Linked DNA regions of Collimonas fungivorans Ter331. The protein of the gene in region 1 interacts with the protein of each later gene in a pairwise test. Links are inferred from orthologs where the notes say so. Each region holds a gene or a part of one and is shown on either strand. Other genes may lie near its edges.

Region 1 (5,794 bases):
AGCACCACATCGGATTTTGTGCTGCCGGCGTCGGTAACGATAGTGCCGGCTTGCAGATGCGGCGCGATGCTGGCCAGGATAGCGCCAGTCTGCGCCACCGGCGCTGCGATCAGGATCAGCTCGGCGCCGGCGACGGCATCGGCCACCGAACCGGCGATGGCGTCGATGATTCCCAGTTCCTGCGCGCGCTGCAAGGTCTCAAGCTGACGACCTACCCCGACCACCTGCTCCACCGCCCCGGCTTTTTTCAAAGCCAGGGCAAATGAACCACCGATCAGCCCCACGCCAAATATTGCGATTTTCTTGAACACGAATGATGCTTTAATAAAAATTAGTCGAAGCTAAGAGTCAACGTCGATGTCAGCTCAGCAGTTTTTTCAATGCATCGATGAAGGCTGCGTTCTCATCCGGCAAGCCGATAGTGACGCGCAACCACTGCGGCAAGCCATAGTTGGCGACCGGGCGCACGATGATGCCCTGCTTCAGCAGCGCCAGGTTGACGCGGGCGCCGGCAGCCTCGTCGGCGCCGACCTTGACCATGACGAAATTGCCGAACGAAGGCACGTACTCCAGGCCCAGCTCATCGAAAGTCTGCGTCAGCTGGCGATAGCCGTCACGGTTCAGCTGCGCGCTGCGCTGCAGGAAAGCGGTGTCGTTCAAGGCCGCCACTGCGGCGGCCTGCGCCAGCGAGTTGACGTTGAACGGCTGGCGGATGCGGTTCAGCAGGTCGGTGATCACCGGCTGGGCGATGCCGAAACCGATGCGCAAGCCGGCCAGGCCGTAGGCTTTCGACATGGTGCGCGAGACCAGCAGGTTGGGATATTTGCGTACCCAGGAAATCGATTCGTATTGCAGTTCCGGCGGCAAGTATTCATTGTAGGCTTCATCCAGCACCACCACGATTTGCGGCGGTACGCGCGCCAGGAATGCTTCCAGTTCGGCTGCCGGGATGAAACTGCCGGTAGGATTGTTCGGGTTGGCGATGAAGATCAGCTTAGTGTCGTCGGTAATGGCGGCAGCCATGGCGTCCAGGTCATGGCCGTAATCCTTGGCCTTGACCACGATGGCGCGGGCGCCGACAGCCTGGGTCGCCAAGGCATACACCACAAAAGAATATTCCGCATACATCGCGGCTTGCCCGGCCTGCACAAAAGCGTGGGTAGCCAGCTCAAGGATGTCGTTGCTGCCGTTGCCCAGCGTGATCCACTCCGACGGCACATCGTATTTGGCGGTGATCGCAGCCTTCAGGTCGAAGCCGTTGGCGTCCGGATAACGGCCGATATCGGCGACGGCCTTTTGCATCGCAACCTTGGCCGATTCCGGCATGCCCAGCGGATTTTCATTGGAGGCCAGCTTGATGATCTTGGCTTCGTCCAGGCCGAATTCGCGCGCCACTTCGGCAATCGGCTTGCCGCCCTGGTAAGGGGCGATAGCGCGTACATATTCCGGACCAAATTTAATTGACATTGTCTGCTTTCGAAACGTGTTGTTGACTGCTTATCGGCTATTTTTCAGAAACTGCGCGGATACGATCCCAGCAGCTTGTAGAACGCCGCATTCTGTTGCAGCTCGTCCAGTGCCTTGGCGACCTTGTCGTCGGCTGCGTGGCCTTCGACGTCGACATAGAAATAGTATTCCCACGCACCCATGCGCGCCGGCCGCGACTCAAAGCGGGTCATCGACACGCCATGCTTGGCGAGCGGCGCCAGCAGCTTGTAGACAGCGCCAGCCTTGTTCGCCACCGACAGCACCAACGACGTCTGGTCCTTGCCGCTGGCGCCGTTCTGCAGGCGGCCCACCACGGCAAACCGGGTACGGTTGTGCGGATCGTCCTGGATATTCGCGCTGACGACCTGCAGGTCGTATTTCTGCGCAGCCATCTCGCCGGCAATCGCGGCCACCGCTTCATTCTCGCTGGCCATGCGTGCCGCTTCGGCGTTCGACGCTACCGCCTGCCGTTCAATACTCGGGTAGTGCTGGTTGAGCCAGGCATTGCATTGCGCCAGCGCTTGCGAGTGGGCGCAGATGCGGGCGATGCCGGTCATCGTGCCTTCCTTGGTCATCAGGCTGTGATGCACCGGGATCGAGACTTCTCCGCTGATGTTGAGCGTGGTTTGCAGCAGCAGATCGAGGGTGCGGTTGATCACCCCTTCCGAAGAATTTTCGATCGGCGCGACACCGAAATCGGCAGTGCCGGCTTCGGTGGCACGGAACACTTCGTCAATCGACACGCAAGGCAGACCTTCCACTGCGTGGCCGAACTGCTGGTACACCGCTTGTTCGCTGAAGGTGCCGGCCGGGCCCAGATAGGCCACCGTCACGCGCTTTTCCAGCGCGCGGCAAGCCGACATCACTTCGCGGAAAATGGTTTGTACATCGGCGCCCTGCAGCGGTCCCGGATTGCGTTCGGCGACTTTTTGCAAGACTTGCGCCTCGCGCTCAGGGCGGAACACCGGCGCATTGGTCTCAGCCTTGACGTGACCGACCTCTTGCGCGATTTTCGCGCGGCGGTTCAGCAAGGCCAGGATTTCGGCGTCAATCGCGTCGATCTGCTGACGCAAGGGTAGGAGTTTGTCTTCGCTCATGTTGTTTCTATCTCTGGTTCTGCTAATTAGCCTGGCGCAAAGCGTTAGCCGCGCTGTTTTTCAAATTCCTGCAGATACGCCACCAGCGCCTGCACACCTTCCAAAGGCATGGCGTTATAGATCGAAGCACGCATGCCGCCCACCGATTTATGGCCCTTCAGCTGCAGCAAACCCCGTTCCTTGGCGCCGCTCAAGAAAGCATCGTTGAGCGCGTCATCGGCCAGGAAGAAAGGCACGTTCATGCGCGAGCGGCAATTGCTAGCGATCTTGGTGCGGTAGAAGTCGCTGGAATCGAGGTAGTCGTACAGCAGCGTCGCCTTGGCGATATTGCGCTGTTCCATCGCCGCCACGCCGCCCTGCTGCTTGAGCCACTGGAACACCAATCCGGCGATATAGATCGCATAGGTCGGCGGCGTGTTGTACATGGAATCGTTATCGGCCACGATCTTCCAGTTGAACGCGGACGGGCAGGCCGGCAAGGCATGGCCCAGCAAATCTTCACGCACCACCACCAGGGTCAGCCCGGCCGGCCCGATATTCTTTTGCGCGCCGCCGTAGATCACGCCGTACTTGGAAACGTCCACCACGCGCGACAGGATGTGCGACGACATGTCGGCCACCAGCGGCGCGTTGTTGGTTTCAGCGGCGACATCCGGCGTGAACTGGTACTCGACGCCGTCGATGGTTTCATTGGTGCAGAGATGGACGTAAGCCGGATCCTTGGACAGCTGCCAGCTGTCGCGCTCGGGAATCTGCGCGAAATGGCTGTCCTCGGAAGAGGCGGCGACATTGACGTTGCCGTAGCGCCGCGCTTCTTTCAGCGACTTGGTCGACCAGGAACCGGTATTGATGTAATCGCTGGTCGCCGGCTGGGCGCGGCCGCCGCGGCCTAGCAGGTTAAGCGGCACGATCGCGTTCTCGGCAATCGCCCCGCCTTGCATGAACAGCAGCTTGTAATTGTCCGGCACCGCGAACAGCTCGCGGAAATCGTGCTGCGCCGCCGCCAGGATAGACATGAACTCTTTACCGCGATGACTCATCTCCATCACGGACATGCCGCTGCCTTGCCAGTCCAGCATTTCGGCGGCCGCTTGCTGCAGCACCTCTTTTGGCAACACGGCAGGACCAGCAGAAAAATTATAGATAGGCATGATGAATGTCGTCAGATAAAGAACCGGAATTGCAGACACTAGGTAGAATTTCTTTGAATACTTTGGCCCAACAGATGGCGTTGCTGTGTTGTTACGGCATTACCGGTAAAACAGAAAATAATGCGCAGAAAACAATGCGCAGAAAGCAATGCGCGGCCCAGGCTGGCTGGACCGCGCTGCTTGCTTTATTACTCCGCTGCTGGCTCGGAAGCGTCGCCGGCTGCCGTGCTGCCGGTATCGCCTTCAGCACTGGCTTCCACTTCAGCATCGACCTCGGCGTCGGATTCGACCACGCGCTGCAAACCGCTCAGCTTGGTGCCGTCTTCCACCGCGATCAGCGTCACGCCCTGGGTAGCGCGGCCCATTTCGCGGATTTCCGCGACGCGGGTGCGTATCAGGACGCCGCCGGTGGTGATCAAGATGATTTCATCGCTAGGTTCCACCAGCGTTGCCGCCACCACCTTGCCGTTGCGCTCGCTGGTCTGGATCGCGATCATGCCCTTGGTGCCGCGGCCGTGGCGCGTGTACTCGGTGATCGGAGTACGTTTGCCGAAACCGTTTTCAGTCGCGGTCAACACCGATTGCTGTTCATTTTCCGCAACCAGCAAGGCGATGACCTGCTGGCCTTCTTCCAGGTTCATGCCGCGCACGCCGCGCGCGGTACGGCCCATCGGACGCACATCGTTTTCATCGAAGCGCACTGCCTTGCCGGAATCGGAGAACAGCATGACGTCGTGCTGGCCGTCGGTCAGCGCAGCGCCGATCAGGAAATCGCCTTCATCCAGGTCGACCGCGATGATGCCGGCCTTGCGTGGATTGCTGAAATCGGACAACGGCGTTTTCTTGACGGTGCCCAAGCTGGTCGACATGAAGACATAACGGTCTTCAGGGAAACTGCGGTTGGCGCCCGACAACGGCAGCACCACAGTGATCTTCTCGCCATCCTGCAGCGGGAACATGTTGACGATCGGCTTGCCGCGCGAATTGCGCGAACCTTGCGGCACTTCCCAGATCTTCAGCCAGTACAGACGGCCGCGGTTGCTGAAGCACAAGATGTAGTCATGGGTATTGCCGACGAACAGTTGGTCGATCCAGTCGTCTTCCTTGGTCGCCATCGCTTGCTTGCCGCGGCCACCGCGTTTTTGTGCGCGGTACTCAGAGACCGGCTGCGCTTTCATGTAGCCGGTGTGCGACAAGGTCACCACCATGTCTTGCGGCGTGATCAAGTCTTCCGTGCCGAGATCGGTAGGATTGTGCTCGATCTGCGAACGGCGCTCATCCTTGTTGCCGATGCCGTATTCGTTCTTGGCGGCAGTCATCTCGTCGGTGATGATGACGGTGACGCGTTCCGGCTTGGCCAGGATATCCAGCAAGTCGGCGATCTGCGCCATCACTTCTTTGTACTCGTTGACGATCTTGTCTTGCTCGAGGCCGGTCAGGCGTTGCAGACGCATCTGCAGGATTTCCTGCGCCTGGTCGTCCGACAGGCGATACATGCCGTCGGCCTGGATGCCGTAATGCTTGGGCAGGTTTTCCGGACGGAAGGCTTCCACGCCGCCGAGGTTTTCCTCGCCGGTGCGGGCCAGCATTTCGCGCACCATGGAGGAATCCCAGGCGCGCGCCATCAGTTCGGATTTCGCTACCGGCGGCGTCGGCGCAGCCTTGATCAGGGCAATGAAATCGTCGATATTCGCCAGCGCTACCGCCAGGCCTTCCAGCACGTGGCCGCGTTCGCGCGCCTTGCGCAGTTCGAACACGGTGCGGCGTGTGACGACTTCACGGCGGTGCGACAGGAAACATTCCAGCATCTGCTTCAGGTTCAGCAGTTTCGGCTGGCCGTCGACCAGGGCCACCATGTTCATGCCGAAGGTATCCTGCAGCTGGGTCTGCTTGTACAGATTGTTCAGCACCACCTCGGCCACTTCGCCGCGCTTGAGCTCGATCACCACGCGCATGCCGGACTTGTCCGACTCGTCGCGCAGATCGGAAATGCCTTCCAGCTTCTTGTCGCGCACCAGTTCGGCGATGCGTTCCAGCAAGGCCTTCTTGTTTACCTGG
Region 2 (5,977 bases), 3.5 Mb from region 1 along the record:
CCAGATCGGCCAGGCCTTCGGCACCGCCGCCCGGGCCAAAGGTGAAAAGACCGTGATTATCGGCCGCGACGGCCGTTTATCCGGACCTGAACTTGCCACCGCCCTGGCTGCCGGCTTGCGCGATGCCGGTGTGGATGTGGTCGACCTGGGAGTAGTGGTGACGCCGATGGTGTATTTCGCGACCCATGTACTGAGCGCACAGTCCGGCATCATGGTCACCGGCAGCCATAATCCGCCTGATTACAACGGCTTCAAGATGGTGCTGGCGGGCGAGGCGATATATGGCGAGACCATCCAGCAGCTGTACCAGGCCATCGACGACGGCAGCGTCGAGGCAACCATATCTGTGCCAAGCGGCAGCTACCGCCAGCACGACATCAGGCAAGCTTATCTGCAGCGCATCGTCAGCGACACCAAGCTGGCGCGGCCGATGAAGATCGTGGTCGATTGCGGCAACGGCGTCGCTGGCGCCTTTGCCGGCGAGCTGTATCGCGCGCTCGGCTGTGAGGTGCAGGAGCTTTTCTGCGAAGTGGACGGCACTTTCCCCAACCACCATCCCGATCCGGCCCATCCGGAGAACCTGCAGGACGTGATCCGCGCCCTGCAGAATTCGGACGCCGAAATCGGCCTGGCCTTCGACGGCGATGGCGACCGCCTCGGCGTGGTCACCAAGGATGGCCAGATCATCTATCCGGACCGGCAGCTGATGCTGTTTGCCGCGGACGTGCTGACACGCCATCCGGGCCGCGAGATCCTGTACGACGTCAAATGCACGCGCCACCTGGCGCCGTGGATTACCGCGCATGGCGGCAAGCCGCTGATGTGGAAGACCGGCCATTCGCTGGTCAAGGCCAAGATGCGTGAAACCGGGGCGCCGCTGGGTGGTGAGATGAGCGGCCATGTGTTCTTCAAGGACCGCTGGTACGGTTTCGACGACGGCTTGTACGCTGGCGTGCGCTTGCTGGAACTGCTGAGCCGCGAAAGCGATCCGTCGGCGGTGTTGAACGCGTTGCCGCAATCGTCCAGCACGCCCGAGCTGCAGCTGAAACTGGAAGAAGGGGAGAACTTCAGCCTGATCGAAAAACTGCAAGGCGAGGCGAAATTCCCCGGCGCCGACGACATCATCAAGATCGACGGCCTGCGTGTCGAATATCCGGACGGCTTCGGCCTGGCGCGCTCATCCAATACCACCCCGGTCATTGTGATGCGCTTCGAAGCCGAGTCGCCATCGGCGCTGCTCCGTATCCAGTCTGAATTCAAGCGTGTGATCCTGGCTGCGAAGCCAGACGCAGCGTTATCCTTCTAACCCACTCGACGAATTGGCCGCGGCTTGAACATCTTGATCGTCCGCGTCTCCTCATTAGGCGACGTGGTCCACAACATGCCGATGGTGTCGGATATCCGGCGCCATTATCCCGATGCGAATATCGACTGGGTAGTCGAAGAGGGCTATGTCGGCCTGGTACGCATGAATCCCGACGTGCGCCGTATCATTCCGATTGCCTTGCGGCGCTGGCGCAAGAGTTTGTTTTCCGCCGCCACGCGGGCGGAAATCTCCCATTTCAGGCAACAGCTCAAGCTGGATGCCTATGATGTCGTGTTCGATACCCAGGGGCTGCTGAAAACCAGCGCGGTAATGCGCATGGCGCGGCTCGCTCCGAATGGCCAGCGGGTCGGGTTGGCGAATGCGACCGAGGGATCAGGCTATGAACCTCTGTCGCGCATATTTCACACCAGGAGCGTCGAGGTCGGCTTGCATACGCACGCTGTATTGCGTGCCCGCGAAGTCGCGGCAAAGGCGCTTGGCTACAGCGTCGAGGGCATCGCCGATTTCAACATGCATCCCCCCGCCATGGCGCCTGCCGACAATCCTGCATGGCTGCCGGATGCACCATATGCAGTTTTTTTTCACGGCACGGCACGTGCTGCCAAGCAGTGGCCGAACAGTAGCTGGATAAGCATTGCCGCGGTACTTGCCGAGCGCGGGTTGCTGGTGCTGCTGCCTTGGGGCAGCGATGCCGAGAAGGCCAATGCGGAGCAGTTGGCAAGCCAGATGAGCAATGCGCGGGTGCTGCCTAAATTGCCGCTGATGGAAGCGGTGCTGCTGGCCCAGCGTGCCGCGCTGGTGATTGGCGTCGATACCGGCCTGACTCATATTGCCGCAGCCTTCAAACGTCCAACCATCGAGCTGTATTGCGATTCGCCCCGCTGGAAAACCGAAGGCAACTGGTCGCCGCAAATCGTCAACCTGGGAGAACTCGGAGCGCCGCCCTCTGTGGAGCAAGTTGCGCAGGCAATTGGCCAGCTGACGGCATAAGCTGATTGGCGGAAGGCAGCAGGAGTCGAACCTACCCGGGAGCGACTGGCGCCCCCCACCGGGTTTGAAGCCCGGCCGCATCACCGGATACGTGTGCCTTCCTCGGTTATGGCGCTCTATCTTATCCTGATTCTGTATGCTCGCGCCATCCTGGCCAGGTAGCCTCGCCGTCGCGCAATGCATGCGCGTCGCGCACGCGACGGGTATAGCCTATGCGGTCAAAAAATTCCAGGATCTGGATGGCGCGCTTGCGTCCCAGTCCTGTAGCGTCGCGCCACTGTGCGGCGTTCACACCCGCAGTCGCGCTAGTGCCTTGTCCTGAATGTCGTCCAGTTGCCAGGTCCGCCAGCAGTGCGGCCAGCTCGCGCACGCGATCATGGTGATAAAACAGGTCACGCTCAATTTGATATACCAGCCCTTGCCGCAGCAATTTGCGTAGCAGCTGCCGCATCTGTTCCTCTGGAATCTTATGCGCCTGCGCCAGCTCACGCACCCAGGGCGGATCGAATCTTGCCGCTGCCAGCGTCGGCAACAGTTGCTGCGCTAGCGCCTGCTCGTCGTCCGACAGCGACACCGCATGTTGCGGCAGGTGCAGCCATGGTCCGCTACGCTGGATCGTCGCCTCGCCGATGAGTGAGCAGATGACTGCCTGCCATAGCGCATTGTCCAGCGCCGGCAGCGCCATGCGCCTCAGGCGCGCAGCATCCACACCCTGTTCATCGGGAAAGCGCGCATGAAAATCCGCGAGGGCGGTTACCGCCAGCGTTCTTAGAGACTGCCACTGCTCCGGCAGCATCACAAAATTATCCTGCTCTTGCGAATTGATCGCAATGGATCGCGCACCTTCCGGCAATTGCAACGCAGCCGATGGCAGGCCGCTGAGCTGCATCAGCGTGGACAGGCGCATGCCGCCGGGCGAAGCGGCTTGCAGCAGGGCGTTGATGCCGGCGCCATCCAGCATCTGCTGCATGGCGTCGAGCCAGGCCTGGCGTTCCGGCGCGCGGCGTTTGCGCGCCGGGGCGAGCGGGTCCAGCACGTGACCGCCGCCTATCGTCATGTTTGCCTGCGCATTGCGGACGATGAATCGATCGCCGGGAATGGCGCAGACGGGAGATTCGAATAGCAGCTGCACCCTGCTGCGGTTGCCGGCAGCCAGTGAACTCCCTTCCAGCAGCGTGACTTGGGCGACTTGATGCAGGGTGCCCAGATGCACATGCAGGGGAGAACGGTTGCGCAGCAATACGCCGGCATGGGCCGACAGCTGGAGTTCCACATCCATCCTGGTCGATGCGGTCATGGCGGATGGGGCAGCCAGCCAGTCGCCGCGTTTGATGGCGTCTTTGTCGATGCCGCTCAGGTTGAGCGCGCAACGCTGCCCGGCGTGGCCGCTGGCGGCTGGCTGGTTTTGCACATGCAGGCTGCGCACCCGCACGCTATCGCCGGCCGGCATCAATGCCAGGTGGTCGCCAACGTGGACCTGGCCGGAGAAAACGGTGCCGGTCACCACTGTACCGTGCCCGACGAGGGTAAATACGCGATCAATCGCCAGCCTGAACAGGCCGTCATCGCGGCGCGGCGGCATGCGCTGTGCGACCTGGTGCAAGTGGCGCTGCAGGGCGGCGGTTCCGGCATCTTGCGCATGATGCGCCGCGACGGCAAAGACCGGCACATCCGCCAGTTTGGTAGACGCCAGCAGCTCACGAATTTCTCTGGTGACTTCCGTTATACGCACCGCATCGACGCGGTCAGTCTTGGTCAATGCTACCGCGCCGGCGCTGATGCCCAGCCACTGCAGGATTTCCAGATGCTCGCGCGTCTGCGGCATGACGCCGTCATCGGCGGCGATCACCAGCAACGCGAAATCGATGCCGGACGCGCCGGCCACCATCGTATGCACCAGGCGTTCGTGGCCGGGCACGTCGATAAATCCCAGCACCTCGCCGTTCGGCAGCGCTGTGTAGGCATAGCCCAATTCAATCGAAATGCCCCGGGCCTGTTCCTCCTTGAGGCGGTCGGTGTTGACGCCGGTCAGCGCCTTGATGAGCGTGGTCTTGCCGTGATCGATATGCCCGGCGGTGCCGACGATCATATGGACAGGCCTTGCAGCTGCGTGCTGAACAGGGCTTCGTCCTGCTGTTCCAGGCAGCGGCAGTCCAGCCACAGCGCATCGCTGGCGATCCGTCCTATGACAGGACGCGGCAGCTGGCGCAGGGCTTTCTCCAGCTTGTCGAGCGCGCGGCCATGGCGCTTGCCGCCGTTGGCGGCATTCCCGGCACGAACCACCAGGCCATGGCTAGGCAATTGATCGACGGGCAGGGCGCCGCTGCCGATCTGGCTGAACATGGCTTCGGCGCTGACGGTATAGTGTGTTCCGAGTGCGTTCTGCAGCGTCGGCAGCAGGCGTTCGGCTTGCGCTTTGATCGCCGGCTGGCTGCGGGTAAGCAGGCGCAGCGTCGTCAGGCGTTCCGCCAGGAATTCCGGCGCCAGGTACAGCCGCAGCACTGGTTCCAGCGCGGCCAGGGTGAGCTTGCCGACGCGCAGGGCGCGCTTCAGCGGATTTTTCTTGATGCGGCGTATCAGGTCGGCGCGGCCGACGATCAACCCGGCCTGCGGCCCGCCCAGCAGCTTGTCGCCGCTGAAGGTGACCAGGTCGGCGCCTTGGCGCATGGTTTCCCGCACCGTGGTTTCTCCAGGCAAGCCCCACTGCGTCAGGTCCACCAGCGTGCCGCTGCCAAGGTCGACGGTCACAGGCAGCCCGTGCGGCCGCGCCAGTTCCGCCAGTGTGCTGACTTCCACGCTGCGGGTGAAGCCGCTGATGGCGTAATTGCTGCAATGGACTTTCATCAGCATCGCGCTGCGAGGCGTGATGGCGTTAGCGTAATCCGCTGGATGGGTGCGGTTGGTAGTGCCGATTTCCACCAGCTTTGCCCCTGCTCGCTGCATGATGTCGGGAATGCGGAATGCGCCGCCAATCTCGACCAGCTCGCCGCGCGAGACGATGACTTCCTTTCTTTGCGCCAGTGCATTGAGCATCAGCAGCACCGCGGCTGCGTTGTTGTTGACTACGGTGGCGGCCTCGGCGCCGGTCAGTTCGCATAGGACATCTTCAACCAGGCTGTCGCGGTCGCCGCGGCCGCCGGTTTCCAGGTCGAATTCGAGATTGGCGGGAGATGTCAGCGCACTGACTACCGCTTGCACTGCTTCGTCCGGCAACAGGGCGCGGCCGAGGTTGGTATGCAGCACGGTGCCGGTGAGGTTGAACAGCGCGCGCAGGTGCAGTCGGCTGGCGGCTGTCAGTTGTTTCTCAAGAATGGCGATCAGCTGCGAGTCATCGACGTCTGCCGGTATCAGTTTGCCAGCCAGCGCATCGGCTCTCAGCTTGTCCAGGTGCTTGCGCAGCGCCGCGGTCAGCTGCGTACGCCCATACAGCGCCAGCAATGGCTTGATATCTGCCAGGTTCAGGACCCGGTCCACCGAGGGAATATCGCTGGCGGAGGCTGTCGAAGTGGCGGCTGTCCCGGCCGGCGTGATTGCTGCAGCCATTCAATCCTCCATGGATTGCCAGAGCAAGGGGTTGCCGCGCCGGCGTGCATAAGCAGTTTCACCCATCAGCAGGTCCAGGGCTATGCTGGCCAGGTCATCGGCCAGCGGTTCGATATA

The links.
Region 2: the proteins of serC (region 1) and selB interact in binary tests that used the Escherichia coli proteins (3 or more experiments, as listed by UniProt). The link is inferred for Collimonas fungivorans Ter331 from one-to-one orthologs.

Annotation. Positions count from the first base shown.
Region 1 is NC_015856.1:4,412,591-4,418,384, forward strand. What follows is about bases 1,684-4,500. They hold serC (3-phosphoserine/phosphohydroxythreonine transaminase), read right to left. Parts: upstream 3,737-4,500; coding sequence 2,630-3,736; downstream 1,684-2,629. Other genes in these bases: pheA (prephenate dehydratase), read right to left, coding at 1,684-2,585; gyrA (DNA gyrase subunit A), read right to left, coding at 3,925-4,500. In the rest of the region: CFU_RS19550 (prephenate dehydrogenase), read right to left, coding at 1-311; hisC (histidinol-phosphate transaminase), read right to left, coding at 361-1,467; more of pheA, read right to left, coding at 1,512-1,683; more of gyrA, read right to left, coding at 4,501-5,794. UniProt on the Escherichia coli protein: Catalyzes the reversible conversion of 3-phosphohydroxypyruvate to phosphoserine and of 3-hydroxy-2-oxo-4-phosphonooxybutanoate to phosphohydroxythreonine. Is involved in both pyridoxine and serine biosynthesis.
Region 2 is NC_015856.1:957,378-963,354, forward strand. What follows is about bases 1,923-4,922. They hold selB (selenocysteine-specific translation elongation factor), read right to left. Parts: upstream 4,407-4,922; coding sequence 2,439-4,406; downstream 1,923-2,438. Other genes in these bases: waaC (lipopolysaccharide heptosyltransferase I), read left to right, coding at 1,923-2,317; selA (L-seryl-tRNA(Sec) selenium transferase), read right to left, coding at 4,403-4,922. Outside these bases: CFU_RS04215 (phosphomannomutase/phosphoglucomutase), read left to right, coding at 1-1,306; more of waaC, read left to right, coding at 1,331-1,922; more of selA, read right to left, coding at 4,923-5,860; formate dehydrogenase accessory protein FdhE, read right to left, coding at 5,861-5,977. UniProt on the Escherichia coli protein: Translation factor necessary for the incorporation of selenocysteine into proteins. It probably replaces EF-Tu for the insertion of selenocysteine directed by the UGA codon. SelB binds GTP and GDP.